One region of the Paenibacillus sp. FA6 genome, then DNA from elsewhere that is predicted to be linked to it. Evidence: predicted binding sites of a transcription regulator. Region 1 holds the regulator's gene; the other holds the start of a gene.

The links. Region 1 encodes NrdR, which represses ribonucleotide reductase genes. Its sites were predicted from a motif close to AACACNATATATNGTGTT; they were not measured.
Region 2: a site for NrdR is predicted at 13,192-13,209, ahead of ACP8HI_RS03900 (adenosylcobalamin-dependent ribonucleoside-diphosphate reductase). Genes of this name have one in related genera too.

What each region holds. Positions count from the first base shown of each region.
Region 1 covers NZ_CP188820.1:626,948-642,230, forward strand. The annotation lists gene ytaF (sporulation membrane protein YtaF) at 1-64, shown strand, start outside; gene coaE (dephospho-CoA kinase) at 73-669, shown strand; gene ACP8HI_RS02855 (lytic transglycosylase domain-containing protein) at 666-1,229, shown strand; gene ACP8HI_RS02860 (small, acid-soluble spore protein, alpha/beta type) at 1,299-1,517, opposite strand; gene nrdR (transcriptional regulator NrdR) at 1,655-2,122, shown strand; tRNA gene ACP8HI_RS02870 (tRNA-Ala) at 2,188-2,263, shown strand; gene ACP8HI_RS02875 (DUF1569 domain-containing protein) at 2,685-3,134, shown strand; gene ACP8HI_RS02880 (MFS transporter) at 4,466-5,611, shown strand; gene guaD (guanine deaminase) at 5,692-7,062, opposite strand; gene ACP8HI_RS02890 (hypothetical protein) at 7,476-8,108, shown strand; gene ACP8HI_RS02895 (zinc ribbon domain-containing protein) at 8,124-8,387, shown strand; gene ACP8HI_RS02900 (galactose-binding domain-containing protein) at 8,540-9,268, opposite strand; partial or broken gene ACP8HI_RS02905 (glycosyl hydrolase family 8) at 9,245-10,396, opposite strand; gene ACP8HI_RS02910 (helix-turn-helix domain-containing protein) at 10,897-11,769, shown strand; gene ACP8HI_RS02915 (ABC transporter ATP-binding protein) at 11,909-12,703, shown strand; gene ACP8HI_RS02920 (ABC transporter substrate-binding protein) at 12,721-13,752, shown strand; gene ACP8HI_RS02925 (ABC transporter permease) at 13,781-14,527, shown strand; gene ACP8HI_RS02930 (OsmC family protein) at 14,554-15,006, shown strand; gene ACP8HI_RS02935 (BlaI/MecI/CopY family transcriptional regulator) at 15,215-15,283, shown strand, end outside.
Region 2 covers NZ_CP188820.1:850,398-865,680, forward strand. The annotation lists gene ACP8HI_RS03830 (vWA domain-containing protein) at 1-296, shown strand, start outside; gene ACP8HI_RS03835 (hypothetical protein) at 323-1,072, shown strand; gene ACP8HI_RS03840 (hypothetical protein) at 1,101-2,738, shown strand; gene ACP8HI_RS03845 (divergent polysaccharide deacetylase family protein) at 2,891-3,730, shown strand; gene ACP8HI_RS03850 (N-acetylmuramoyl-L-alanine amidase family protein) at 3,708-4,415, opposite strand; gene hflK (FtsH protease activity modulator HflK) at 4,652-5,701, shown strand; gene hflC (protease modulator HflC) at 5,698-6,564, shown strand; gene ACP8HI_RS03865 (YqzE family protein) at 6,693-6,902, shown strand; gene ACP8HI_RS03870 (DUF4097 family beta strand repeat-containing protein) at 6,931-7,842, opposite strand; gene ACP8HI_RS03875 (HAAS signaling domain-containing protein) at 7,829-8,395, opposite strand; gene ACP8HI_RS03880 (PadR family transcriptional regulator) at 8,478-8,801, opposite strand; gene ACP8HI_RS03885 (hypothetical protein) at 9,021-10,061, opposite strand; gene ACP8HI_RS03890 (YqhG family protein) at 10,241-11,182, opposite strand; gene ACP8HI_RS03895 (DEAD/DEAH box helicase) at 11,184-12,941, opposite strand; gene ACP8HI_RS03900 (adenosylcobalamin-dependent ribonucleoside-diphosphate reductase) at 13,269-15,283, shown strand, end outside.

The DNA.
Region 1 (15,283 bases):
ACGGCACATGACGGCATTACCAGCTTTAATGTTAATAATAATGGGAATAATGAAGCTATTATGAGGTGGAATATGAATATAGGACTAACTGGGGGAATTGCAACAGGGAAGAGCACCGTATCCTCTCTTCTGGTGAAGAAGGGAGCTTTGCTAGTTGATGCAGATGCTATTGCCCGGGATGTTATGCTCCCGGGTCAACCTGTTCTTACTGCAGTAACGAATTTTTTTGGACAAGCTATATTGCAAGCAGATGGCACTTTAGATCGTAAGAAGCTCGGTAATATTGTATTTAATGATAAAGAGGCTCTTAAGGCATTGAATGATATTAGTCATCCTGAAATTCGTAAACAATTGAATGAACGTATGAAGGAACTTGAGAAGCTGAATCCAGAAACACTCATTGTGATCGATATCCCTCTATTAATAGAATCAGGCCTACAATCGATGTTCGAACAAGTGTTAGTGGTATATGTACCAAGGGATATACAGAAGCTAAGGTTGATGCAGAGAGATAGCTTGTCGGCTGACGAAGCTGAGGCTAGGCTCCACGCACAAATGGATATAGAAGTGAAGAAGACCATGGCGGATCTCGTGATTGATAACAGTGATAGCTTAGCAACAACGGAGCAACAAGTGAATGAATTATGGCTCCAGTTAGGTCAGCTATGAGACTTTTTCGTAAAAAGAGGGTACTCATGCTTCTATTCACTACATTTGTCATGTTGTTATTCTTCAATAGTAATTGGATGTCTTGGTTTTATCCTATTCATTTCAAAGAAGAGATTAAACTTCAAGCTGAAGAGTATGACGTTGATCCGTACTTAATTGCAGCTATCATCCGAGTAGAATCTAATTTTAAAACGGGTAAAGAGTCGAGTAAAGGTGCGCTTGGAATTATGCAGCTTATGCCAAATACAGCGACTTGGGCTATGGAAATGGCTAAACTCCCTGAAGTATCTCTGGATCGGATCAAGCATGAAGTAAGTCCTAATGTTCAGCTAGGTACCTGGTACTTATCCTCATTAATTAAGCAGTTTGATGGGAATAGGACGATAGCGATTGCCGCATATAATGCAGGTCCGGGTAATGTGAAGAGTTGGATGAATAAAGGTTTGTGGGATGGACAACTTGAAACGGTTAAAGAAATTCCAATTGATCAGACTAGGCATTATGTACAACGTGTATTATATTATTATGAGAAATATACGGATGTCTATGATAAGTTCTGATGTTGATGAACTAAAAAGAAGTGTTAGGCCCGATCTTCATCCGGCCCAACACTCCTTATCTAAATCATATTAGCTGTATTGACCTGCTAATTGTTGTTCTGCAATAGTTACCAATCGTTTGGTAATATACCCTCCGATTGAACCGTTCTCATATGAAGTCATGTTACCTTGATATCCATCTTGAGGAATACTAATTCCAAGTTCTTGAGCAATTTCATACTTCATTTGTTCAAGTGCACCTGTGGCTTTAGTTACAACTAAATTGTTAGAGTTGCTGTTTGAGCTCATTGTTGTTCACCTCCTCGCTGTTGGTAAAAGTATTATGTGCTTTAAATGCAATCTTCATAACTAAATAAAATAGAAAAATTAAGGAAATAAATATAAATATTGGACTAATCCACCGTGAAAAGGAAGTGTTGACGAAAATGAAGTGCCCTTTCTGTGACTTTTCGGGAACTAAGGTGTTGGATTCGCGTCCAGCGAATGAGAATAAATCGATCCGACGCAGGCGTGAATGCGAGCAATGCGCTCGGAGGTTCACTACGTTTGAAATGGTCGAAGAAGCACCTCTAATTGTAATTAAGAAGAATGGTAATCGTGAAGAGTTTAGCCGCGATAAGATGATGCGCGGATTGATTCGGGCTTGCGAGAAACGTCCAGTATCTGTAGAACAGTTCGATATGATCGTCTCAGAGGTAGAAAAGGCACTTCGTAATACGGCTGTACCGGAAGTAGAAAGTCAGCAAATCGGGGAACTGGTGATGGAAGAGCTATATCAGGTAGATGAGGTTGCCTATGTAAGATTTGCTTCTGTATATCGCCAATTTAAGGACATCAATATGTTTATGAAGGAACTGAAAACCCTCTTATCTAAAAGTACAGCTGAGGAATAAGAGGAATATTGACATTGACATAACCTTCATTGTTTGATAAGTTATTAGTTGTTGTCAAAGTCAATGGGGCCTTAGCTCAGCTGGGAGAGCGCATCGCTGGCAGTGATGAGGTCAGGGGTTCGATCCCCCTAGGCTCCACCAATAAAACAAATCAACCACGTCCATAGGACGTGGTTTTCTGTTTTATTGGTGGAATGCCCAGGGGGCGAACCCCGGGGTTCAGTCCGCGCGGACGTAGTGGAAGGTGTATTATCGACAGCAGGTTGTCAATATGTTAATCTGCAATCATGACAAACTCGACTGAAAAGCCGGATGATTCGCTTAGCCGTTTCTTATTGAACATTTTAGAGTTTACGGATTGTTGATGAAGGCCGGCGATAATGTGACGAGACCATTGGGTCAGAGTAGCGCACGGTGGCAAGTGCTTGGTCGGGCAGGAAATCAACTGCAGACCGTAGCCAAGATGGCACAAGACATGGGTCATGCGCGACAGAGCGTGCAACGTATAGCTGATCCGCTGGCTTCTATGAACTGCTCATCCAAGGAGAAGGGACGGCAAAGAATGAAAAATATTTTTGATCGAAATCATACGATCGAGATTTTAGCACGTATCGATAAGTTGGGCGCTCATTCACAACCACATTGGGGGAAGATGAATGTTGCTCAAATGCTGGCTCACTGCTCCGCATTCCAGGACATTGCCTCGGGAGTTTCTTTCCCAAAGAGAGGATGGCTAGGGATCGTGATTGGAGGATTTGTGAAATCAGTTGTTTATAATGACAAGCCATTACCTCGCAATATGTCAACAATCCCGACCATTTTATTTACAGACAAAAGAGAATTCGAGAAAGAAAAAGAATTATTGAGACAAAAAACCGACTTATTTCAGCGCAATGGACCGGAGAGGTGTACTACTCATCCCCATCCCTTTTTCGGTAAGCTCACCTCCGAGCAGTGGGGCATCTGTATCTATAAGCACTTAGACCATCATTTAAAGCAGTTTGGCGTTTAGTTTTCTCGGTGTGATGTTCGGGCTTGGCGCGGATCCCGCCAGTGCGGGTTGTTTTTGTCACTTGTTAGACAGCATCTCTCAGTGCCGTTCGTATATAATTGGGGCCGTGAAACCAACCACGATGGGAGAGCGCATCGCTGGCAGAGTAGAAGAGGTCAGCGGTTCGATCCCGCTAAGGTGACACCACTATAGAAACCAAGCAGTTCACACGAGCTGCTTTTGTTTTGGTTATATAGCGAGATCGAACGAAATGGGTCGTTCCTCACGGATTAAGCGATTGTGAATTAGCACTTCGAGTGGTGGTGATTGCAGAATCAGTATATAATTAGACTACGCGAGGTGTGAATATGAAAACTAAGCCTTCTGCTGCGATTAAAGAATGGATTCTCCATCGCAGATGCCGTCGACATGATACAGGCAGCCATCCGAGAGGTCAAGTATGGGAAAAAGACCTAGATATAAGGTTATTATCTCCCACACAGCTGTGGAATTACTTGTGTTTCATGCTCGATTCCTCGCTAATGTTAGTGGGGAAGCAGCTCAAAACTTAATTTCATAATTTCAATAATGTATTTTTAGATTTTGTTGTTAATTGCGGGCAGGATTACAAGTGACTGCTATGAAGGTTTGCAGACAGAGGCGGGCGCTCTATTGACTATGGCGAAGCGCATCGTGAGTTTGGAATGCCGGGCGAACGCAACAACACCATCCGCCACATGTTCGGTATCTTGTTCAATACGGGCTTCCCCCATTTTTTAAGAGAGAGTATACTCGTGTTGGGTTGGTCTTTGACTATTCAATACCAGATATATACGAAGCATTTAATCTGATTTATAAGATTTAGGACAGTGTAACTAGCAACGGCGGGAGAGCGCTTGCATAGCATGCAAGAGGTCAGGGGCTCGATCCCCCTAGGCTCCACCAAATAATAAATTCAAGCCACTTCTTCGGAAGTGGCTTTTTTATTAATTTGGTGAATGAATCTAATAGGGTATAATAGTTGGTAGCACTTATCATAAATGGTACATAGGGACACCTATATAAGGAGACAACATGGGGAAATATCAAATTTGTGATTTTTGTGGAAATCTATATGAGAAAAGAAATGAAAAAATGTGCCAGAGCTGTGAAAAGAACTATCACAAATTACGTAGCGTTGTTGAAGTTTACCCGGATACAATGGTTCTAGAACTTGCGAACCAAACCGGAGTAAGCGTAAGCCGAATACTATCCTTTGTAAGGAATGGATATTTTATAATGAAAGAAGGAAATATAGAGGTTCTTAAGTAGTATGCAATAACCAAGAAAATACATGGAGGATAGACTTTTTTATGAGAATGTCAAACCTGTTGAGAAGCTTCAACTTTTTGTATTTTGCGCTACTGGCTATGTTCATTTCATTCCTTCCAGTCTATTTAGATGTGCAGGGCCTAACTCCAGCACAAATCGGCCTCATAATCGGTACGGGTGGGTTCGTTACTCTGATCGCCCAGCCACTATGGGGTATGATTAGTGATAAAACAAGATCAAGCCGGAAGGTACTGCTGGTGCTACTGATGTTCTCGAGCATAATAGGCTATTTGTTGTACGAGACCAGTAGCTATCCGATGCTTATTTTGTTCGCAATGTTACTATACTTTTTTCTAATGCCAATCGATCCACTGACGGAAAGTTTAAATTTTACAATCGCTGAATCTTCAGGGATCAGCTATGGATCGATCCGTACCTATGGCGCATTGGGTTATGCCGTAGCATCGCTGCTTACTGGTTACGTGATCTCTTATTTCGGTGCACATAGTTTGGCATATCTTTTTGTAGGTATTGGGTTCATTAGTTTTGTTATAGGCTGGAAGATGCCTAATGCGCCTGTTACTGGCAAACCCGTTACGATAAGTAGTCTCAAGCATTTTATAAGTAATAAAGAGACGCTGTTGTTTTTGCTACTAGTATTTATCTGTTCCATTCCTGCGAGAATGAACGATACCTTTCTTGGAGTTTATATTCGTGAGCTTGGTGGGAGCACCGAATTAGTGGGGCAGGCCTTTTTTCTGGCGGCAGGAAGTGAGATAGTCGTTTTCGCGATGAGTTTCTGGTGGATGCGTAAAGGTAAAGAGCTGCTTACTATTTCTTTTGCATCCATTTTTTATTTCTTTCGCTTTTTCATCTCAGCCTGGATTACTGATCCTCATCTGTTGGTGTATTTGCAAATTCTACAGATGTTGACTTTTCCAGTTTTCTACTCTGCATCAATTCAATATTTATATCGAACTGTACCAGTGGAATGGCGTGCAACAGGCCAAACGGTACTAGCATTACTGTTTTTCGGTGTTTCAGGGATCTTTGCCTCCTATATAGGCGGTGCGGTATATGGAACCTTTGGCGGTCAGACTCTTTATCTGTCCATATCAGCTATTTCTTTTTTTGGAGTACTGTTTGGCTTGTTTCTCTATCGAGTGTATGGAGTTCGATCGGATTAGTCAAACAAGCTTGGACGGTCCATAAGGACTTTCCAAGCTTGTTTGTGCACAGTCCCCCGTGTATCAATAAGGGATGAATGCTACGACATACGTGAATGTACTTTTTCACCCTGTACCCAAACTTCACGGATATTCTCGGGACGAGCGAGATACATAATCTTCTGGAAGACATCATGCAAGTCCTCATTGGTCTGATAAATAGGTAGTTTGGCAGAGCTTACTGCTGTATCGATGATTTGTACATCCCATGCATAGTTCGCTTCCAAACGGCCGATCGGTAAGCTGAGGCTTTCACCGCCCCCAGCTGTTGCGAGATAGAACGCTTCGTTAATCGTGATGCGTGAATTCGGGACACCGCGTTCTTCCGCGGGAAGAGCCGTATTCACACCGTCTTCCAACATTCTGGAGGAGATTACAGCTTGTCTAGCATTATCGAAGAGACTCGGTGAGAAACCGCCAGAGATGTCAGATCCTAAACCAATCTCAACCTTCTTGGCATGTAAATGCGCGATAGGAATAACACTGTTTGCGAAATAAGCATTTGAGATGGGACAATGACAAACCGCTGTACCCGTTTCAGCGAATAAATCGGCATCGTCATCCGTTAAGAAATTGCAATGAGCCATAACAGATTTATCGCGCAAGAGACCGAAATCATGCAAAGCAAACGCATCGTTCTTGCTGAAACGCTCCTGCACATAACTATGCTCCCAATCACTTTCACTGCAGTGCGATTGCACGTAAGTATCATACTTCGCAGCTAATGCACCCAACCCTAGTAATGCTTCGTCTGTACAGCTTGGAATGAAGCGTGGCGTGACGACGGGGTAGACCCCTTGTTTCGTTGATTTCGCTAATTCCTTGATCGCGATAATAAATTCCTCTGTGTCCGCTAATGCAGTTTGTGTATCTGCGTCACGATAGTATTCTGGATTGTTATCTGGATGATCCATAACTACTTTCCCAACCAAACCGCGCTGACCTTGTTCAGCACAGATTTCAGCTAGCAATATGCTTGCTTCTTTATGAACTGTTGCAAAATAAAGGGCAGTTGTGGTTCCGTTCGCGAGTAGGGTGCTTACTACATCCTGATAGACATTTTGTGCGAAATCCAAATCCGAAAATTTCGACTCTATCGGGAATGTGTACGTGTTCAACCAATCATGGAGTGGAATATCTAAAGCGGTTCCAGCTTGTGCCCATTGCGGCGCATGAACATGCAAATCAACAAACCCAGGTAAGAAATACTGGCCATCGGCTAAACGATGGAAATTCTCTTTGCCTTGATAAGCATCTAATAACATTTGATAATCGGCATCTTCCGGGGCAACGACTTGTTCGATCATACCGTTCGTATTAATAAAGAAAAGATAATCTTTTAGAATTTGTACTTCTTTGGGTGACTTGGAGGAAAAAGCAGTTCCTTGAAAAACTTGAGTATATTTTGTCATTAGCTACACCTTTATGCTTGTATTTTTGTTGAATTATCTTTAAATAGTATAGGAGATTAAAAATATAAAGTCTATTCGTAGAGTGATTTAATAATTGGTAGCTCACGAAAATACCTTTCATGCTAAAAGAGATTGAAGATATAATAGAAAATCGGGCCAATCCTATCCTGAAAAGGATAAAGTAATTATGCTGAGCGAACTATTTGGCGTAAGCTTAGATTATCTGATCAATGATGTTCCCAACAATAATGGAGGAGTGGAGCCTGTCCCAAGTCTCTCTACTTACAAGACTACCCACATTTGTGGAGGCCCCAAAAAATAAACGCTAAATATGAATAAATCCAACATAGAGATGTTCGATTACTTTTGGTAGTATGAGGATAGCTTTTTAAATTCGTAAATGAGGGGTTCCAATGACGATATTGAATCAATTAGCTTCGCAGATGGACCGGGCAGACGAGCAACCAAATATTGAATTGGCTCATCGATTGATCGACGATAATCAGATAAGTGGCGTATATGAAATCATCGAAAATTTAGCGAATAAAAACAAAAAAATTCAACACGACTGCATCAAAGTAGCATACGAGATTGGTGTGCTTAAACCGGAGCTGATCAGTCCGCATATATTGATCTTTATCGGCTTGCTGAAAAGTCGCGATAATCGTATGGTTTGGGGAGCGCTCACAGCGTTATCCACTTTTGCCGAGATATCATCTTCAGCAATGATGGATCATCTCGAAACGTTATTATTTACGATTAAACAAGGCTCCGTCATAACTGTGGACAAAGGAATACTAACGCTGGCCAAGCTCGCATCGGTGGATCATTCCTACAATGAGCGTATTTTTCCTTTTTTGCTTCAACATCTAGCAACCTGTAGATCCAAAGAAGTTCCACAGCATGCGGAGAGCACCTTGATTGCCGTCACGGATGACAACAAACTTTCCTATGTCAACGTGCTTACGCAAAGAGAGCCTTTTCTTACGCTTGCGCAGCTCAAGAGAATCAAAAAAATCTACAAAACGTTGTCCAATAATGAATAATCAGGAGGACTCGCTATGAAAGAATATAAAAAATGCCAAAGTTGCGCCATGCCGTTAAAAAAAGCGGAGGATCGTGGAACCGAAAAAATGTTAGTAAAAAGTTCGATGTATTGCAATCATTGTTATCAGGAAGGCAAGTTTACGCAACAGGGTATCTCTGTTGAGGAGATGAAGGAGTTTGTAAAAAACAAATGTATCGAAATGGGGCTTCCGAAGTTTTTAGCCAGTATGTTTGTTAGAGGTATTCACAAGTTGGAAAGATGGAAGCTATCGGAGTGAAAAGATGAAAAAGTTACCCCGCGCGCTGCTATTCCTTTTCCGTAGATGCGATCCATTGCTGATTATACAAAAAAAGGAACCACTTCATCGGAAGTGGTTCCTTTTATCAAGTACAGCGTATGGTGCATAGGAGGAGTTAGGCCTTCTGTAGATTAAGAATCATATACCTCGAAATCAAAGAGAGAATATCCATACGCTGTACCTCGCGCTGAACAAAGCACACGTACGTATTGTCCGTTTTGGGGCGTAAATGTAATATCATCTATTGCTCCATTACCGGTTGTTGTTGAATAAACATCCGTCCAAGACGTTGAATTGGAGGATACTTGAATTTTGTAGCTTTTACCGTAGGCGGCTTCCCAGTTTAATTTCACCCGGTTGACGCTCTTGCTTGAACCCAGATCCACGTATATCCACTCGTTATCGTTTCCTTCGATACTTGCCCATCTTGTTGAAGAATTGCCGTCAGTCGCTTTGGAAGCTTCGAATCCTGCTTCTTCTACTGAACTAGCCACAGCAGTCTTGCCTAGAGCGAGGTTAGATCCGGTCGTTGGATTTGTACTTGTTGTAGCTGTCGCTGTATTGCTGTTTGCCGAAAGGTTACCAGCAGCATCAACTGCTTTAACGGTATAACTATAAGCCGTTGATGCAGTCAAGCCTGTGTCATTAAAAGTGGTACCAGTCGGTGTGCCTACTTGAGTGCCATCGCGGAAAACCTGGTATCCAGCTACGCCAACATTATCCGTCGAAGCTGTCCAGTTTAAATTGATTTGGTTGCTTGATACAACGGCTGTAGTCAGGTTAGAAGGAGCTGTAGGGGCTTGTGTATCTGGTGTTGGTGTTACGCTACCAGCCGTTGGTATCCACCAGTTTCCTGAAATGAAGAGCATGTTAAGCATGTTGAAGGAATCGCTGAAATATCCCTCTTTCTTGTTCTTCATCCAGTCCCAACCAGAATTCACCCATGTTTGATGAGCGCTGTTCGTTGTCGCTGCTGAAATAAACGGTGATACGAACACGGCTGTAGCATATGATCCTCTTGCTGTACCATTCAATTGATATCCGTCTTTAATGTTGCCTGGAACGCCACTTGTCTTACCTTTAATCCATACCGCCATTTTGTTAGCAATATCCCGGCCTCTAGTATCTCCGTAAAAAGCGTAGTCCATTACAATTCTTAATGGAACCCGGCTTGCATTGTAGTTATATTCTTTATCATACGGACCCTCCAAAAAGCCGGGTTGAGCCGGTTTAGGTGGATTGCTAATAACAAAGTCAGAGATTAGACCTGTAGTAGATGAGTAAGTTGTTGAGAATTGGCCGTAAACGGTATACAAGTTATTGATGACATCTAACCATACTTGATCTCCTGTAACTTCGTTGAAAGCTCTTAAATGGGAGAGCATCCAATCGGATGGACGAGTGTCCAATGTGTTTTTCCCAAACGAGTCTCCAAGATTTAGCCTATTATTCGTTGTCACATTGCTTACTTTGATTCCATTGGTAATCATTTTTTTGGCTTCTGCCAAATAATTAATGGTACCAGACGATCCCCATTGACGATCTGCAAGAATCAAGGAATAAGCGATATCTAAATCACCGTCGGTAGCTGAGCCAAAATGCCCTTGGGCACTGCTGCTATCCGCGACAATCCAGCCCATTAGATTTGCATTGTTCGAACTTTTGAAAGCTCTTGCCGTTTTGAATAGGCCATCATAGATCGTTTTTGCATTTGAATCGTATCCTGCCATCAGAGCTGTGATGACCATTCCATATCCTTGTCCTTCTGAAGTTCCGAGCGCAGTGTAACCGTCAGAATCACCAGTAATTTCACCTTTCACATAATAACCACCAGGCAGTGAAGACAAGTTATTTTTTAAGTATTTTCCTTTCCAATAGTCATAGTAACTTGAAACTGCGCTATTCATAGCAGCTTGGGTGACATGATTAGGCTTTATGATGCCAGGATAGTTGACTTGTTGCGGGAACGGTTTGAGTTCTCCTGCAGCATGAGCTTTCGGTTGAAATGGAGTGGGGGCAACCAGAAGCGTCATAAGCAGAGCTTGGCATAGAAGTACAAGGCCAATCAATTTCAAATTACGTTTGATTGATGTTGCGTTGTTCATAATTAATTCCTCCTTTTAGTATAATGAATCCTTTTAAATTAAAGCGCTTTAACCTTAGTGTTATGTTAAAATTAATTTAGAAGATTTTACCGTTGTATGACACTTCAATACTTCAACCATTGGGCTTGTAATACCTGGATCGAAGATGGCGTATCTTATGATGTTGTCAAATCACCGGATGCTCGTAAGCAGCATATTACATTACATAGCTAAGGTCTCATCACCTTCTTCACTTAAGAATTATGACATCATCTGAAATGTTGCCATACATTAAGTATAGCAAAATGAAAGCGCTATAACTTTCAATCTATTGTTTTAAAATGATATTTAATTGCTGTATTTTCAAATAAAATACTTTTATTTTACTTTTTAGGAGGTTTCATATGGAATTTAGCACGAAAGTAAATTTGAATAAGGAGCCTTTCCACCTTAACTATCTCAAAACGAGCAATCAACGCAACTGGGAGACCGTTCACGCTCACCAAGGTATGGAGTTTCTATATGTGCATGAAGGCGAAGGTAGAGCCCACATCCATGGTAATCTGTTTCCGATCGTGCCAGGGATGCTGCTGCTGTTTCAGCCTTTTCAGCCGCATCGATTGGAGGTTAGTCATCTTTTTGTAAGGACGGTGTTTATATTTGATCCTTTTCCTATAGATTCGGTACTGATTGCCTTTCCATCCCTCCACAAGTTTTTTACGGTTCTATGGAAATCTACGATAGCTCATCCTGTTCTATATTTGCCACCGGTCCAAAATGAGTTTCTAAACCTATATGAAATGTTGAATCAAAGGTCTAAAAATGTCTCTTTCGTTAAATCGCATGAGGAGTTTGTTTTATTCGTGATATCATTTCTCCAGCAACTTCGTCGTTATGAGGACAAATTAGCTCCCCTAAAGGACTCGACTCCTCAGCTGAAAACCAATTTGACGATTAAGCTCATTATCGACTGGGTGAATGCTAATTTTAGAGAAAAGTTCATGTTGGAAAAGTTGTCGAAAGACCTTCATTTGTCTACTTTTTATTTGTCGCATACATTTAGCGCGAAAACGGGTAGTAGTCTGACGAAGTTTATAGGTTCTAGGAGATTGAGAGAGGCATGTCATTTACTTGAGACGACGTCCAAAAGTGTTAGTGAGATTGCAAGTGAGGTTGGATTCGAGAATTCATCCTATTTCTGTCGGGTATTCAAAGGAGCATTTGGGATAACGCCAAAGGGGTATCGAACCGAGGTATTGGGTGAAGCGAAGCATTAGTAATGAAGAAGACTTAAATGTACAATGTGCAACTGCTGTTGGAATCAGCAGAGATAAATCTTGACGAAACAACCATTTAGTGATAATTTGTATAATAATTCATATCGGCATACTTGTAATTGAAATAGGGGTGATCAGCATGTCTCACACAGCTAATTCCATGTTAGAAATTAACCATATCACGGTATCTTATAAGGATAATAAAAGTATCATTAACGATGTTCATTTCACTGTCAATCAAGGTGAATTCGTCAGTATTATCGGCAAGAGCGGTTGCGGCAAAAGTTCGTTGCTCAATGTGATCGCTGGGTACATACAACCGAAGCAGGGAAGTATTGCTATTCATGGTCAAGAGGTAAGCAAGCCTGGACCGGATCGTGGGTTTGTATTTCAGGATTTGGCCTTATTTCCTTGGCTTAATGTACTGGACAATGTTGCTTTCGGCCTGCGTATGGCTGGGATTAGTAAGAAGGAGAGAGTCGAGCGTAGCAAGGAAGCCATTCAGATGGTTGGACTTTCTGGTTCTGAGGATAAGAGCATCTCAGACCTTTCAGGCGGGATGAAGCAGCGGGTAGCCATAGCCCGAACATTGGTGACGAAACCAAGCATTCTTCTGATGGATGAGCCGTTCAGTGCTTTGGATGAACAGACGAGGGAATCGTTGCAAGAGGAACTGATCCGTATCCAGAAGGAGACGGGAATGACGATTATTTTGGTTACCCACAGTATTGATGAAGCGATCTATTTATCGGATCGGGTCGTGGTGTTTGATGATCGCGGACAAATACATAACATTTTGAATATAGGCTTAGGAAGACCAAGAATTCCGGAAATTCGGGTGTCATCGTATTTTAATGAATATAAAAAGCAGTTGATGAAGGATTTAAGATATGATTTTCAAATTTACTACGAGTCCGATGGCTCTGGGATATAAAAAAGGGGAATATACAGATGAAAAAGAGATCAGGAACGACAAAATTATTCAGCTTGGTAGGTAGCCTTGTGCTGGTAGGAGCACTAACGGTTGGATGCGGAAGCAAAGATAGTAACGTACAGAGCAATTCTGCAGCGGGTCAAGGTCAGGGTGCAGCGCAAACACAACAGGAAATCAAGGTCGGATATGTCAATCTGATAGCGGCAGCCCCGGCTATTATTGCTAAGGAGAAGAAACTGCTCGAAAAGCAGGGTTTGAAAGCAGAATTTTACTCTTTTGCGAATGGACCGGATCTGTATAAGGCTCTATCCTCAGGGAAGCTGGATGTGGCGTATGCGGGCATGCCAGCGGCAGTCAACTGGGGCTCACGAGGAGCAGAATTTAAAGTGATTTCTAAAGTGAATGACGGGAAGAATGGGCTGTTCACGAAAGAATCTTCTGGAATCGAGCAAGTAGCTGACCTGAAAGGCAAGAAGATTGGCAACTTGGTCAAAGGTAGCGGTGTAGATTATCTTATCCGTGCTGTGTTACTTCCGGAGGGACAGCTTACGGATGAATCCGTAACATTAGTACAGATGGAGACCGCGAACATGGAGACAGCGATTACGAACGGGACAATCGATGCGGCAGTAGCTGGTGAGCCATTCTTGACGTTTGCGGAACTACGTGGACTTAAGGTTGTAAAGGAACTTCCGGATCCAGCGTTTGTGGTGCTCGGCTCGAACTCATTCTTAAATGATCATCCTGATACTGTGAATAAATTCATTCAAGGACATATCGCCTCGATTGAGGAATTGAAACTTAATGAGGCAGAAGCTGCCGAGGTGTTGGCCAAAGCTTTTAACGTGCCGGAGATTAAAGGGATAGATAAAACGTACACTCCGGTTGAGGTGATGACCCAAGCATTGAAGCGCAACAATTTCGCATATCAATTTACCGATGCTGATCTCAAGTATTACCAAGAGGTGGCGGACAATAGTTTTACACTTAAATCGATTGAGAACCCGCTTGACATAGAAACGATCATGGATACAAGTTGGATCAAATAATTAAGCCTTCAAAGGCAGGGGGAACAGCATGAGAAAATTTCATTTTGGCATACTTGCCATCCCTTTTATCATAATTGTATGGATGCTTGTTGCAAGGCAATATCCTCCTATTATTTTCCCGGGACCATGGGCTACTTGGCTAGAGCTGAAGAAGCAACTCGGTTCCCCGGATTATTACCATCATATCGGGATTAGTCTCTATCGATTATTCGCCGGATTTGCGATAGCGGCCATTTCCGCATTCGTATTGGGACTGTTAGCTGGGATAAGTAACGCATTCAGGCAATTTCTATCTCCGATGGTCATGCTATTTCAAGCAACGCCACCGATGGCATGGGCTCCATTGCTTATTTTGATGCTGGATTTGGGGAATGCACCGATGATTGCTGTTATTGTTATTGCCGCATTTTTTCCTATTCTCGTTAATGTTATTCAAGGGATGGAACGAATCAAAATTTCACATATCCGTGCTGCCCAAACACTCGGCGCCAATCGGGTTCAGTTGGCATGGCATGTGTACTTGCCAGAGGTGATGCCATCGGCATTCACGGGTATAGTCGTTGGCTTCGGAGTCGCGTGGCGATCGCTTGTTGCAGCGGAGATGATTGGTGGAAGCGCAGGGATCGGATGGCTTATCTCGTCTAGCGGGCAAATCGGTAATTCGCCGTTAGTTATGGTTGGAATTATCACTATTGGTATTTTGGCTATGTTTTTCGAATTTGCACTGCTCTATCCGTTGAAGAAGCGGTTTGCTTCTTGGGCGCTTAAGGGCTAATACAATATCAAGGGAGTGAATCCGTTATGAAAATATATTTGCAGCGCGTGAAAAGGTTTTTACAGCTGGCTCACGCACAGAACCGTACGGTAAGCATTGATCAAAGCGTGGAACGCGGAGGCGAGGATTTGGGTTTTCGTCCGACGGAGCTATGGCTCATCGGCCTGTCATCATGTTCGATGATGACGCTACTTCGCTATGCGGAAGAGCAGGCTGTACCGCTCACGTTTGTATCGGTTACTGCGGAAGATAGGATGGACAGTAATGGGGATATTTCCGCTATAGACTTTGGAGTTACTTTTACGGGGGATCTAACAGCTGAGCAGAAAGCAAATCTATTGCAGCATGTGAAAAGCAACTGCAAGGTTCTGCGCACCGTTGGCCCACATATCGCTATCAGTTATATAGAATCTGATCCAACAGATGCTCCGCATGAAGGCAGCAGTTGTACATTAGAAGGTGGAAATTGTTGCACATAATTTATGAATGATTCCGTCATGATGATGCTTGCACAGCGCGGGTTCATGTTTGAGATGGAATTGGAACGTTAGATTGGGAATAGATCGACCTTCTTGAGAATATCAAGAGGGTCTTTTATTATTTTGAAGTATTTATCTAATGTTTGACTTTTGGAGGTTACAACTGTAAACTCTAATTAAGGTTACACCTGTAACCTGTGAGGAGGGAATGATGAAGATACTATCTAAGATAACAGATTCGGAGCTTGAGGTCATACGTGTATTGTGGGAAGCGGGA
Region 2 (15,283 bases), 220 kb from region 1:
GTTTTGAGATGGGTAACTCGACTCTCTATTTTGATAAGAATGAGATTAATTCATCTGTTAAAATAGAGCCTCTTAAGCTGAACGGAACAAGCAGACTTCTGTGGCGAGATATCAACTATAAAGGAGATACAACATTAAATGTCAATGGAACCATTGATATTATGGGTCTTGATGGAAAGTTTATAACCTTCGTGAACATGGTTCGCTTTGAGAATTCGTATTTGGATGTGAAGGCAGAAGCGTGGACGTTCTCACCTCATATTCAATTGGGAGCAGATCCAGTAGTGTACCGATAACTGATCGATTAAGGAGGAATGGATGAGTGAAGCGAATTTATACATGTAGTGATGCTGAATGGGAATTCGCAAGGTATCACTCTGAAGTGAACGGCGTGGACGGTGGTAATAAGGGCATGGGTTGCATGTCAATCTTTGCGTTTCCTATCATTTCAATAGGATGCTATGGCCAATACTACTTACTTCGAGACCTCTTGCCTGAATCAATGGAAGGACCCAGCAGCTGGTTGAAGAATGCGGCTATCGTTCTAGGTTTCATTGGAGTTGTAGCATTCTGGCTACGCTCGATTCATAGACCTGTTGGAGATACTGGTGTGGATGCTAGTAGTAGGACGGTTACGTATCTGTTGACAGACAAAGAAGGTATTTACATCAATGCGGTTAAGAACCTACACCCAAAGGTTCTTGCCTACTGGAAATGGTCAAGTGTCGGTGAGGTTACCATTGATTTTACCCGTGATCCACGCACGTTCTCCGCAAATGAAGACGTATATTATTCCGAGAAAAATAAGTTACAGACTTTCCGCGAGATTCATGACCGTTGTCCGGATTTTCGGGAAGAGGTGCGAGAAACATATACGGACCGATTTATGCTTACACTTGGCACAAAGGATAAACTCCTTAATCGATCAGCACAAATACAAATTCCACGAAGCTGGCTATTTGATGGGCAATTCATAGCGCTACTGGGAGAAATAAAGAGGAATACACAAATAACTTTACGATACTTTAACGTTGAAGCGGCTAACGCATTCCTTCAATGGAAGGACAAGTAGCTTACTCAATACCTGGAGGAATGAAGAAGTGAGGAAAATGATTCTCAGCTTGATGATTCTAATCAGCGTATACGTAATCGCTGTTGGACAGGCTGATGCAGCAACTCTAGTGAAAAATGTAGAGTTTGAAGAAAAACAATACAATGTACAGTTGATTGTAACCCCAGCGGATGGCGATAATTTTGAGGTGGAGTTGGAGCTACCAGACGGTACCAAGTATCAGCCAAATCTTTTCAATGGTAAGAAAGTGCTTTATTTACGTACGGATAATGATAGGCGTTGGCTCATAAATGAGGCGCCTGCTGGGAAATATAAGCTCCACATTGACGGAAAAGCAGCGGATTATACGATCAGCATCAAGAAAGAGAAGCGACTACCTGTAACGCAATGGGTATCACCAACGAATACGACTGTGGTAGTGGGGGACGAGACGATAGAGTTGGTATGGAGTACGGCAGGAGACGCCGATGAATCGGATGAGATGCATATGTATTTATTGCCCGAAGGCAGCTCTCAAAGAATGCATGTTGGGTATACTTCTTTGAATTCTAATGGCTATCAACTAGGGCTACCGACATCAATCGCTGATGGAAGTTATACTCTACTGCTCAAGGCAGATAACAAAACACCTGACGGACAAGAGATAGACCCAAAGGTAATCATACAGGTTAATCGGGGAATTTCGTATGATGCTCTTCAGTTGCTTCACACGGAGTCGCTAGGAGATTCAGTTAATTTATTCGTTGAAATACCTAACAGCTTACGATGGGAGTCAGCATTTATTGAATTATCATCAGCGGATGGCCAGTCACTAAAGATTGATGCAGAAAAAGACGAATGGGCGGAATTATCTGAAGAAGATGTGAAAATTCTGTACGAAGAGACTGGCAAGAGGCAGCCGGAACCATTGACGGTCTTAGAGGAATCTCAAATCTATCGAATAAACCTTGGACTTAAAGACGAAGGTGTCTACAGTGGAACACTTCAGTTAGCTTTTGCTAATGAAACGATGACTAAGGTTGTTCCCATTCCTGACTTTGAGATGAAGCATCGTGATTGGAGCCTTGACAGTGTTAAATGGGTATATGATGAAGAGAAGATCAATGTCCAACAGATTCAAGTAGAACTGTTACTTCAAACAGATACTCATGTACAAGTAGTTGATGGAGCATTGGGAATTCTCTACGATGGTCGTGTAGTTAAAGGATTAGCGGACAAGGGGGTCATCATTAGTTTCCCAATTGCGGAAGGAGATCATATTATAGAGCTAATCATGGAGGATGATGGTGGTGCGTTGCAGTCATACTCGCGACGATATCTGATCGATTATACGCCACCAATGTTGTCTATGATCCAGCCTCAAGCGAGCCATAAGAAGCTAGAGAGTAGCTATGCCAGCGGCTTCACAGACCTGGATGCTACAATATTGTATGAGGGGCGTTCCTATACCCCTGACAGCAATGGTTATTTTCGGATCGATGGGGTGAACAAATCACTTAAGATCGATGTTCGGGACAGCCACGGGAATGTAAACCATTACGAGTGGCAAGCAGAGAATGTTAATAACCTGATGTTTTGGATTATCATTATCTTCATTAATATGATACTTATCGCAACAGCGGCATTTATCATTTGGAGATTTAGACGACAGGCAAAAAAGGAATGATCTGTTGTCGGCCACATATTTGAATAAACAAGCCAAAAGCACTAAAGATTGTTGCTTGGGAATTTTGGAAGTACGCCTTTTTTAGTGCTCTGATACATAAATACCCCTCCTTACTCAAACAATGAAAGCAGAAGTAAGAAGGGGTGATCTCTATGCGTTCAATATGTAGTCGGTTTGTACAATGTCGTAAATGGGTAATTGTCTGTCTTGGGTTTAGCTTGATTTGGAACATTGGAAATGCGGAAGCAGCGGAAGTGCGTACTGAAACCTCTCAAGCCAAGCCAAAGGTTGCAGTGATCATTGATGATTTCGGTAATGGACAGAATGGAACAGAAGAAATGTTTACATTGCCTGTCAAAATAACAGTGGCCATTATGCCGTTCCTGCCAACAAGTCATCGGGATGCTGAGTTAGCCCATAAGAATGGCTATGATGTCATTGTTCATATACCTATGGAGCCTAAGCATGGGAAAGCGAGCTGGCTTGGACCTGGAGCTATAACATCAGAACTTAGTGATACAGAGATTCGTAAGCGGGTAGAAGATGCGATTGATGATATTCCATATGCGATTGGAATGAACAATCATATGGGCTCCCTAATAACAGGCGATGAAAGAATTATGTCTGTGGTGATGCAGGTCTGTCTAGAAAGAGGATTGGTCTACATTGATAGCAGTACCAATTATCGTTCGATCGTTGGTAAGCTTGCGAACCAAATGGGCATGCCTCCTGTAGCTAATCATATTTTCTTAGATGATGTTCACACGAGCAGTCATATTAATAGGCAATTACAAGCGGTAGAATTATGGGCCAAGGACCATCAGTATTGTGTCACTATTGGTCACGTCAGTACAAAAGGGGATAAAACTGCCCAATCGCTTAAAGCACAAATTCCACATATGAAGGATAATGTGGAATTCGTTGGAATAAGTGATCTTGTGAGAGAAGTATGGGGCTGGCATCCTGCCCCTATGCTACCGTCAAATAACTAATGATACCAGCTACAATAGCCTCTGCTATGGCTAATTGTTTACGTGGATTACAAAGCATGGCCCGGTCCTCAGCATTACTTAGGAAACCCATTTCTACAATAACGGCTGGGTCTAGAACATAGTTGAGAATATAATACGGTTTACCATATACAGGTTGTTGGTGTGTGGCATATAGAGGATTTAGATGTTGTTGAATGATATTGGCAAGAAGGAAGCTACGTCCTTCATTCTGATGCAACACGAGCGGGCCACGTGAATTGGCTCTCTTTCCCCAATTCACATGTAGGCTAACTACAATCTGTGTCGGAATGGAGCGACTTAACTCCTTACGCTGGGCTAAATCACGAAGGTGACGCGAAGAGTTGTTCAACCAATGATTGTCGTCGCTGAGGGCGTAATCTCCAGAACGATTCAACACAGCGTCATAGCCCTTACTTCGCAGGAGCATGAATACTTTTTTGGCGATAATAAGGTTAATATCCTTCTCCACAATATTCTGAAAAGATGTTCCACCGTCGATTCCCCCATGACCAGCATCAATTAGAATCATTTCTTTGTTGAAGGCAGATTGTGCTGGATCTTCAGGGGCAGCGATGATGCGGCTTGGGTTGAGTAATGTACTACAAAGTAAAACGATAGCTACAATAATAGCTACTAGACAACTTTTCCTGGATAGAGTGATCATTGTTTCGCAGTACCTCCCTTATTTAATGGTGGATATTTAGGTTAAATACGACAGAGTTTGGCTTGATGATCCGTCATATGTACCCTCCATTTTCGTCAAAGTAACTGAATGTTAGAATGTGCAAATATGTGGGAAAAATTCATAGAGATATTCTTTTTTGAAAAAGAAGCAACCATTGTCTAGTTCTTACGTACTACCCTATAGCGAATCATTTGTTCAGAAGGGGAGAGATGTTATTGAGTTTCAGTAATCAAGATCAGAACCACGGTAATGGTGGTCCAAAGATGCCAGATTTTAAGCCGGGAACAGTAAAGAAATTAGTTATCGGTATTGCTTCAGCAATCATTATTTTGTTTGTAGGATCATCTTCGTACTATACAGTGCAAGAGCAAGAGCGTGCTGCCATCCTTACATTCGGTAAGTATTCGCATGAGTCTTCGGCAGGATTACATTTCAAATGGCCTTATCCGATTCAACAGGTCATAACGGTTCCTGCGGAACTGACACAACGGATCCACATCGGTTACCGTGTAGAGGGGACTACATCTGTTGAAGTTGAAGAAGAAGCGATGATGATTACGGGAGACGAGAATATCGTATCAGCGGACGCTGTCGTTCAATGGAAAATAAGTAATATTCGCGATTATTTATTCAATATCGATAATCCAGAGCAATTTCTTCGTAATGCGGCAAGTTCTTCGATCCGTGCTGTCATTGGTTCAGAGAAATTAGATTATGCAATTACAGATGGTAAGACGGTTATTCAAGATAAAGTTAGAGAGAAGTTACTAGAACTACAGACCAAATACAATACAGGTATCCAAATTATCGATATTAAATTCCAGGATATTGAACCCCCAAGCGGCCAAGTTACAGAAGCATTTCGTGAAGTAACGAATGCGCGCGAAGAGAAGAATACAAAAATTAATAATGCAGCTAAATATGAGAACGATCTCATTCCGAAAGCACGAGGCGAAGCTCAAGCACTTCTTGAGAACGCCGAAGGTGAGAAGAAGTCACGGATATTAAATGCAGAAGGTGACGTGGCTCAATTTAATGCGATTTATACGGAGTATAAGAATAATCCAAACGTTACTGAAAGCCGCTTGATCCTAGAAACTTTAGAGAAAATTCTTCCTAATGCTCAAATCTTTATTACGAATGCCAATAGTGATACAGTGAATTACTTACCATTAAATGAGCTAATGCGAAGTGGTTCGAATAGTTCAGCTACTTCGACCAAACCACCTGCTACAACTGCTCCAGAAGGAGGTGCTGCACAATGAAGAAGAACAATTGGGTAGCTCTTATATCGGTCGTACTTATTCTTATTTTGGCATCGGGATCTATGTATGTTGTCAAGGAGGGAGAGTATAAAGTCGTTCTTAGATTCGGTGAAGCAGTAAGGGCGGTTCCAGAACCAGGTCTAAAGTTTAAAATACCGTTTATTGAGAATCTTTCAACTCTTCCTAAATATCAGATGACCTATGATAGCTCACCAACGACTATATTAACGAAGGATCAGAAGCCGATTGTCGTCGATAATTACACGGTATGGCGTATTAATAACGCTTCGAAGTTTCTAAGAACTGTTCAATCGGTTAGCGGTGGTGTTCAGCGAATAGATGAAGCTGTCTACAACTCTGTTCGTCGTAAGCTATCAGAAGTAAACTATGAGAATATTATTAGTGAGAATACAGAACGCGGTAACATTAATGATGAGATAACGAAAGACGTTATTGAAGCATTAACGAGAGATGATTATGGTATTGAGATTATTGATGTACGCATCAAACGTACCGATTTACCAGAGGAGAATAAACAAAGCGTATATAATCGAATGATTTCTGACCGTCAATCGATAGCAGCTCGTTATTTATCCGAAGGTGATGAACAATCCCGCAAAATAACGTCTAAAGCAGATCGTACGTCAACGGAGCTTCTTGCCCAAGCGCAAGCTGATGCCAAGAAGATTATTGCGGAGGGCGAAGGAGAAGCGGCAAGGATCTATAACTTGGCATACGGTAAGGATCCACAATTCTACAGCTTCTACCGGACCTTAGAGAGCTATGTGACGACGCTTAAGAACGAACCAGTCATCATGTTGCCAATCGATTCACCTTATGCAAAAATTTTGCTAGGTAAGTAATAATTAAGAACCGCGTTCTATCCGATACTTCGGAGAGGACGCGGTTTTTGGTTTAAAATCTCTGCTAATTGCACAACCTAGTCATAAGTACTCTAAATGTAAACAATAAGCAAGGGGGATGAGTAGTTATGGGGGATGAACTGAAATTGGTGAAATATATTACAGAACAAGTAGTTACATACATGGAAACACCACGCGAAGAGCGTCGTAGAGCTGTGAAAGAGCCTTGGTCCACGAAATGGTTCGGTATGATACCGATCGGTCTGACTCTGTGGAGACGGAATAGACATCCCATATCCGAGGCATCATGGCAAGATACTGACGGGGAAGAGAATTAACCTTTGTTACTTTTAGTGGTACGGACAATCATCGGTTTTCCACAGTTATTTTTCCATCCTTCGAAGATAAATTGATTTTAACTTCTCCCGATCCAATTGTAACGTTAGATCTTTCTTCGCCGAAAATCTTAATGCTTCCGTTATCAGCCTGTGCATGAATCGTCGCATTTGTAGGCTCGCTAGCAGTCAAAATATCAATGCGACCATTATTTGTAGTGAAGTCAATCGGGTAATCAAGTGAGTCTGTCAACAATTCGATCTGCCCGTCATTCGCATTTGCTGAGAGCTTGCCTTTGATCTCTTCCAGCCCGATCTTTCCGTTATCAGCAACGGCGGAGACTAAATCTGCCTGAATGCGTTTAAACTCAATACGCCCATCATTTGCTTTAGCTTTGATGGTAGAGCCAATCATATTTTCCGCTTTTATTCGACCGTTATCGGATTCAATAATAATCGAATCAGCGTAAATATCTCTTAATTCAATCCGTCCGTCATTCGCTTTAACATTTACTTCGCTTGCCTCCATATCTTCTGCTGAAATCGAACCATTGCTGCTCTGAATCTGGACGGTGTCATACAGTTTTTTCGGTACATACACTTTCAATGTTTCTGATTTCGGAACAATGTCGAAATTATAAAGTTTAGGACTCGCTTCTTTATAGACAATTGATAAAATGGAGTCCTGAACGGTAGCCGAAACCTTATTTCTACTACCACGTCCTGAAATTTCGATAAACGCATCCGCTTCATTTGTGGGAATCAGTTCAACCCGAGCATCATTGATTGATATCTTAATGTTCGTGAAATTCTCATCTTTAATTGTGATTTCTTCCGTAACCCATTCGGATTTTTGTGTTAAATTATAGGTCAAAACACTTCCGACAACACCGACTAGTAAAAGGAGTAAAGCAATAATCGATAGCTTTTTAATGTTCAGCATGTTTTAAACCTCCTTTCACAAGTTTCATGTTGAATTTCATATAGCAAACAAAACCGTTCATCAAAGACTTCGTAGCGAATAGCATACCAATTGCGATGAAGAAACCGAGTCCACACAAGGCTACTGAACTGAATAAATCGAAATACTCAAATGTACTTGGGTAAATAATAATATTTAGCAAAACGAGGAGAGGTGCTGCTATAAATCCAATGCCTGCCACCCAGCCAGCAATAATTACAGCGAGTATTGCAATGAATGGTCCAAGGACAATAATAAGGTTGAAGAACCCTAAACCAATAAGAGCCCACATTGCACGCATAATATTACCCGTTGTTACAGTAGTTTTCGCTTTTTCAAGATGGTATGTTGCGGACAACTCTTTGCCTATATTTTTTGGAGAACCAAGGGAGGTTGCAATTTGCTCTTCGGATTTCCCATCTAACAGTCCATTTGTGAAATACTCTTCATAGTCCTGTAATATTTCCTGCCGGTCGTTGATAGGAAGTCGTGTTAGAGTTGATTTTAGTTCCTTTAGAAATTTTTCCTTATTCATGTAAACATTCCTTCCAAATAAATTTTCTGATCTATTCTTGATTGGATTACAATGCTTCAACTATCTGTTGGAAAATTAAATTTCATTCATTCCGTAAACTTTCCTCGATCAATGTATTCACGCCATCCGTGAAATTCCGCCATTCCGCCAACTGTTCATGAAGATACTGGCGACCTGTCTCTGTCAACTTGTAATATTTCCGTGGAGGACCTTCCGTTGATTCCTGCAAATAGGTCGTGAAATAACCCTCCTTTGTCAAACGGCGAAGGAGGGGATAAACCGAACCTTCCGAAATGGCAATCTGATTGGAAATCTTTTGTACAAGTTCGTATCCGTAGCGATCTTGCTTGTCGAGAAGGACAAGAACACATAGATTCAAAACACCTTTTTTGAATTGAATATTCATCCAACAACTTCTCCCTCACTACTAATTAATGTATAGTACCGATTCATGTGAAGTACTTGCTGAAAAAAATATATCACATGGTACTATCCATTGCAAGGTACTGATAAAATAAATAGTGCGGATGCACCTGACACCCACACTATTCTAAATTATTTGTTTTAGGATCTTTTATATTTGACTTTTATTTTTTGATTGAACCTTTTCATCCACATAACAGGATCATTCTGTCAACTCAGGGAAAGCGCGGAATTCCCCTTTGCTGCGTAAGAGAGATAAGGGAAGATATCGCTGTCCGCTCAGACCGGTACCTACATAAATAGTCTGTTGCGGAGTAGCTTTACTAGAGGTCCATTTCTGAAAACCTGATACTGCAAAGGGTCCGCCCACATCATCATTATGATAGGGTGCCGTGAAGATTAAGTTGTTATCATTATTGATATAGTTGACTATATCGTCGTCAGATAGCAGCGATAGACGTGGGGTTGTGATCCACATGAGATTTGCTAGTGGGTCTCTTTCCCCTTGTCGAGCTACCGCAGCTGCGGATGTAAAAGAGTAATCTTGTTCAGTAAAGTGTGCGGTATCTAGCATAGAAGTTTGTAGGTTGAGCTTCTTTAAGTGCGATTCGTCCCAAGGAAGGACGTCCATGGTTAGTGCGTTAAGGTATAAGGTCTCATAGTTCCCAAATGATATTTTCCATAAAGGGAGTAATGGTGCATAGAGAGGCTCTATGTTAGTTGGGTACGCATACTTAGATGATGAGGAAATGATGTCTGACTGCATCAAGGTCTGATGCAGGGAAGTTAGATCGTAAGGTACCGAGGGACTGCGTCCGTATTCGCTGAGTATATAGGCTTGGGTATCACTGTCTTCTGCTGTGAAGATGAGATAGCCGAGTTCTTGTTGATTCATGGATACGGTAACGAGCCAGCTATGTGTACCAGGTCCTAGCGGGAAGTACCCAAGTTCGGAATTCTTCCAAGAAGCGAATGATGCTTGTTCTGAAAGTTGCTCGACAACAGTCTCGGTAAGAGTCTTTAAGACGGAAGGAGCAGGAATTGAACTCTGACCTGTTGTGACAGCCCAATCCGAAGGCTCATTGGGAGATTGCACTGTAGTCTTTTTCACGACAAAGGACTCTTTAGATATTGCAGTAGCACTGGCAACAGATACAGAAGTCGATGGCTGAGTGGTAGATATCAACAAATGCATACTGAGCAGGACGATCATTAACTTGGATACTGAAGGCAAGGAGTTCATACAATCCACCTTTCACTAATAGAGGTTGTCCAAAAAGTCGACATTTTGAATACGCACTAATGGGAACTTATTACAGTGTAAAGGACATGCTTTAAAAAGGGTGTTGCAAACTGTCATGACGTCAATGAAAATAGAGGGTCTTATTTTGCCCTCTTTTAGCGATGGAAGTCATACTATCCCTATTGCATAGGTCTTAGGTGAAATAGACCGCATGTTATGGCGGACAACTTCACTTTGGGCTCATATTGCCATGCCATTTCACTACGTCTTGCATCGTATTGCTCACGAATGTGGTTGTTCTTCTCTTCATCGGGGTCATTCATCATATGTTCATAATAACCATCAATAATTACGAGCTCATCCTTCAAACGTTCCTGTGCCTGATCTGCCCATTGGTAATCGAGCTGACCGAGTGAAGAAATTAGATTGGATTGTAACTGTTCGGCAGCCTTGCCTAAAGACAGTTCCGCAGGGTTAATATGAACATTCTCTGGAATTCTAGGGCTTAAGCTTCGACCTACTAATTGTTGACGGAAATCCTCTGTTATGACGCCACTTAACAAAGAGATACCCATGAAATGTAGTTGTTCTTTCTTCACATCACAAGTCATCTCTACTTTGAAGCAGACCGCTAACCAAGGTTCATAGGCGGCAGAAAACAGAGCGCGTCGCTGCAAGATTCCTGGTTCTTCAAATAAATAGACAGAGGAGCCCTCTCGTCTAGCGGCATCCCATATTTGTTGAAGTCGTTGACTTCCATAGTTCACATCTTCACGTAGAATTCGACCGGGTCCCATGCGAGGCATTGTAGGTGTTACATCGAAATAGCGTGATAGTATACTGTCTTGCGGAATCCCCTCACTATTCATTACAGGAGCAGGCTTAACATCGGGAACAGTATAACGTTCGGGATCAAAGACAAAGGTGTAGCACAAAGTCTCGGGATCTACTCCTGTACGCTCAACAAATCCCCAGTAATAGGGACGATTCGTTAGTTGTTTATCTGCTTGGGGCGATAGCTTCACCGTGATATGATAGGGAGATTTCTCGATGATTTGACAGTCGGTGGCCTCTAAATAAATCATCATATGTTGTTGTACTTGATCAGAAGACATACTCATGTCATGCTTCTTCCTCTCTTAAGTCACTTATACTACTGATGCCTTCATCTTCAACTTGCCGCTTTACTTCATCTAAAGTTTGACCAAGTGTACTGACCTTTTGTCTTAATTCCTCATCAGATTGGGATTCCAATACAATTTTATAGAGACTCTTCTCTAAAGATTCCTTTTTCTCAAAACGCTCTAGTATGACATCGAGTCCACCAATGACGGTCTCGAACATATTAATCTTTTCATGTAGCAAATTTAAAATATGTTCTTCAATCGTTCCCGTTGTAGATAAATTGTATATCTTCACATCATTCTGTTGACCTAATCGATGGATTCTACCAATTCGTTGCTCCACACGCATCGGGTTCCAAGGTAGATCGAAGTTAATCATATGATGGCAAAATTGTAGATTGATTCCTTCGCCACCTGCTTCCGTAGCAATCATCACTTGTGCTCGACCACGAAATAGATCCATCATCCAATCCTTCTTACCACGATTCATACCTCCACGATAAGGAACGCAATTCAGTCCATGTGCACGAAAATACTGCAATAAATACTCTTGAGTTGCACGGTATTCTGTAAATACGATCACCTTTTCATTCATATCGCGAATAAGTTCCATCGTTTTCTCGGCCTTGGTGTTGGACTTAATTTCTTTGATCATATAGACAAGATCCCATATTTTGGTGCGAAGAGGGGAATCCTCTGGCATTTTCTTAGTTAGATTTACTAACGTAACGAATACAGCATCACGGCTACTGCATACTTCGCGTTGAAGGGTCACTAAGGACAGCATACTGCTGAGGTTACTTCCGGCTGCATCATACTGATCTTTCACATAAGAAGTCACACCGTCATATAAAGCTTGTTCGTCAGGAGATAGTTGAAGATTGACATTACGAACTGTTCTTTTGGTGAAAATAGTAGGACCCTCGCCCCGGCGATTACGAATCATGACCTTGGAAAGTTCGTCCTTCAATAGCCCTTCATTCTTAGCGATGCGCTTATCGACTACATAGTTCGTGGAGAACTCACCCTGTTTACCAAGTTGACCAGGCTTCAGCAGTGTGATCAGATTGAATAACTCACCAAGGTCGTTCTGAACAGGAGTTGCTGTGAGTAGCAGGCAATATTTCTTTCTGAGTTTCTGAATGAATTGGTAGTTCGATGTTTTCTTATTCTTGAGTTTATGTGCTTCATCAATAATGAGCATGTCATATTCTTGATCTAATAGAATGTCCTTGTGAGGATCTCTCTTCGCTGTATCCATAGAGGCTACGACGATATCTGAATTCCAAGAGTAGGCTTTCTTCTGAGCGACGGCTTGAATGCCAAATTTACTATTCAACTCACGGACCCACTGTAGAACCAATGATGCTGGTACGAGAATAAGTACTTTTGAGACCAGACCGCGAATGATATATTCTTTTAGAATGAGTCCAGCCTCAATCGTCTTACCCAGTCCTACTTCATCTGCCAAAATAGCTCTCCCAGACATGTTGAATAATACTTTACGTGCTGTATCTATTTGATGGGGAAGGGGGATTAGACCCTGTAGATATTTGAGACATTGTAATTCATCAAAACTGGTAACCAAGCGGGATTCTTCACCCTGCACGGCCAATTGGAATAATCGCCAGTCTCCCCAGGGACCGCCTTTATCAACGCGATTCTCTAAATCTTCAAGCCAACGATTATCAATAACTAGTGGAACGGGTAGATCTTGTGTTGTAATGATGTGAGGATGAGTGGTTGGCGTATCCATGATTACCCTCCCTTTAGAATGAATGGAATTCACTGTAAGGTGTAGTATGCACTGAAGTAGTGGAGTTCATAACTATAGATTTTTTTGCTATATAGATTTGAGTGTATTCCAGAAGTTTTTCAAAAATATAATATGAAAGAAAGAGATTATAGGAGGAAAATGAAGAATGTCCAATAAGGAAGAGCTTTCTTGGCTTAAATTTCACTAATTCGGCATAGAATTACAATATGTAGTGTAGTATAATATTATAAACACAATATATTGTGGAATGTAGATCTGGGATCTTGGATTTCAAAACATGAATACCATTAATGGGAGGTCGTTTTTTTGAGCGAATTACAGCATACAAGCCGATTAGAAGGCTTAAGTGAGAAGATATTTCTAGATAGATACGCGTGGAAAGATGCGGATAGTAATAACGCTAAGGTAGGGGATGTGGTTCTGGTCCTGACGAAGGATGATCCTAAATTCCCTGCGAAGGAAGTAGGCGAAATTGTTAAGCGCGAGGGTAGATCGGTAACGGTGAAGACGCGTAGTGGCGAACTTGTAGAGTCTCAAGTTGAGAAGCTTACATTGAATATTGAGAAGACACCTGAAGAGATGTGGGATCGCTTGGCGAAGGCGATGTCCTCTGTTGAGGAAACGCCAGAGCTTCAAGCCGAATGGCAAGGGAAGTTCCGTTATCTTTTGGATGATTGGAAGCTTGTTCCTGGGGGACGGATTGCGGCAGGTGCTGGTGCAAGTGAAGAACTCACCTTATTTAACTGTTATGTTATTCCTTCACCTAAAGATAGCCGTGGCGGTATTATGAATACACTTTCGGAGATGACAGAGATCATGGCACGCGGTGGTGGCGTAGGTATTAACTTATCATCCCTTCGACCGCATAGATCGATCGTCAAAGGAGTGAATGGTTCATCAAGTGGTGCTGTATCATGGGGAGGTCTATTCAGTTATACAACGGGTCTAATTGAACAAGGCGGTAGCCGACGTGGAGCGCTCATGTTGATGATGAACGATTGGCACCCTGATGTACTAGATTTCATAACTGTGAAGCAGACGATGGGTCAAGTTACGAATGCTAACCTGTCAGTATGTGTAAGCAATGGGTTCATGAAGGCCGTGAAAGAAGATCTAGATTGGGAATTAGTGTTTCCAGACACAACGATGCCTGATTATGATGAAGTGTGGGATGGCGATTTAGATAAGTGGAAGCAAGCTGGACGCAAAGTGATCCCTTATCGTACGGTGAAAGCACGTGAAATCTGGAATACGATTACGGAAGCGGCATGGAAATCTGCTGAACCTGGTATAGTATTCATGGAACGTTATAATGACATGTCTAACAGCTGGTACTTTAATCCGATTATTTGTACGAACCCTTGTGGTGAGCAAGGATTACCGGCTTGGGGTGTATGTAATTTATCGGCGATTAATTTATCGAAGTTCTACGATGCGCAGAAGCATGATGTGGATTGGGACGAGCTAGCAACAACAACTCGTTATTCGGTGCGTTTCTTGGATAATGTCATTAACAAGACACCATATCACTTCGAAGAGAATGAGAAGAACCAGAAGAACGAGCGTCGTGTAGGTCTCGGTACTATGGGGCTGGCAGAACTGATGATTAAGCTGAATATTCGTTATGGAAGTCCGGAATCGTTAGAATTTCTTGATAAAATATTTGGTTTTATTGCTCGAGAGTCTTATTTGGCATCGGCTGATATTGCGGCAGAGAAAGGTTCATTTACAGCATTCGATGCTGAGAAATACTTACAAAGCGGATTTATGCGTAATATGACAGAAGCCTTCCCTGAAGTGGGTCAAGCTATTAGAGAAAAGGGTATGCGTAACGTGACAGTCATTACTCAAGCGCCGACAGGTAGTACGGGTACAATGGTTGGAACTTCAACGGGGATTGAACCGTATTTCGCCTTCAAATATTATCGTCAAAGTCGTCTAGGTTATGATGAGCAATTCGTACCGATTGCACAGGAATGGCTTGAAGCACATCCTGGTCAGGAATTACCGGAATATTTCGTTACATCGATGGATCTATCAGCGAAAGAGCATATTTATGTACAAGCAGCGATTCAGCGCTGGGTAGATAGCTCTATTTCGAAGACAGCCAACTGTCCGTCCGACTTTACTGTAGAAGAGACAGCAGAGCTCTATGAGCTGGCATTCGATCTAGGTTGTAAAGGCGTGACCATCTATCGTGATGGTAGCCGTGACGTACAAGTTCTAAACACAGAAAAGAAGGAAGATGAGAAGGAATCTGTGGACAATGTAGCACAAGAAGTGGAAGAAGAGCAGCAAGTAGTGGATCACATTGCAGGTGA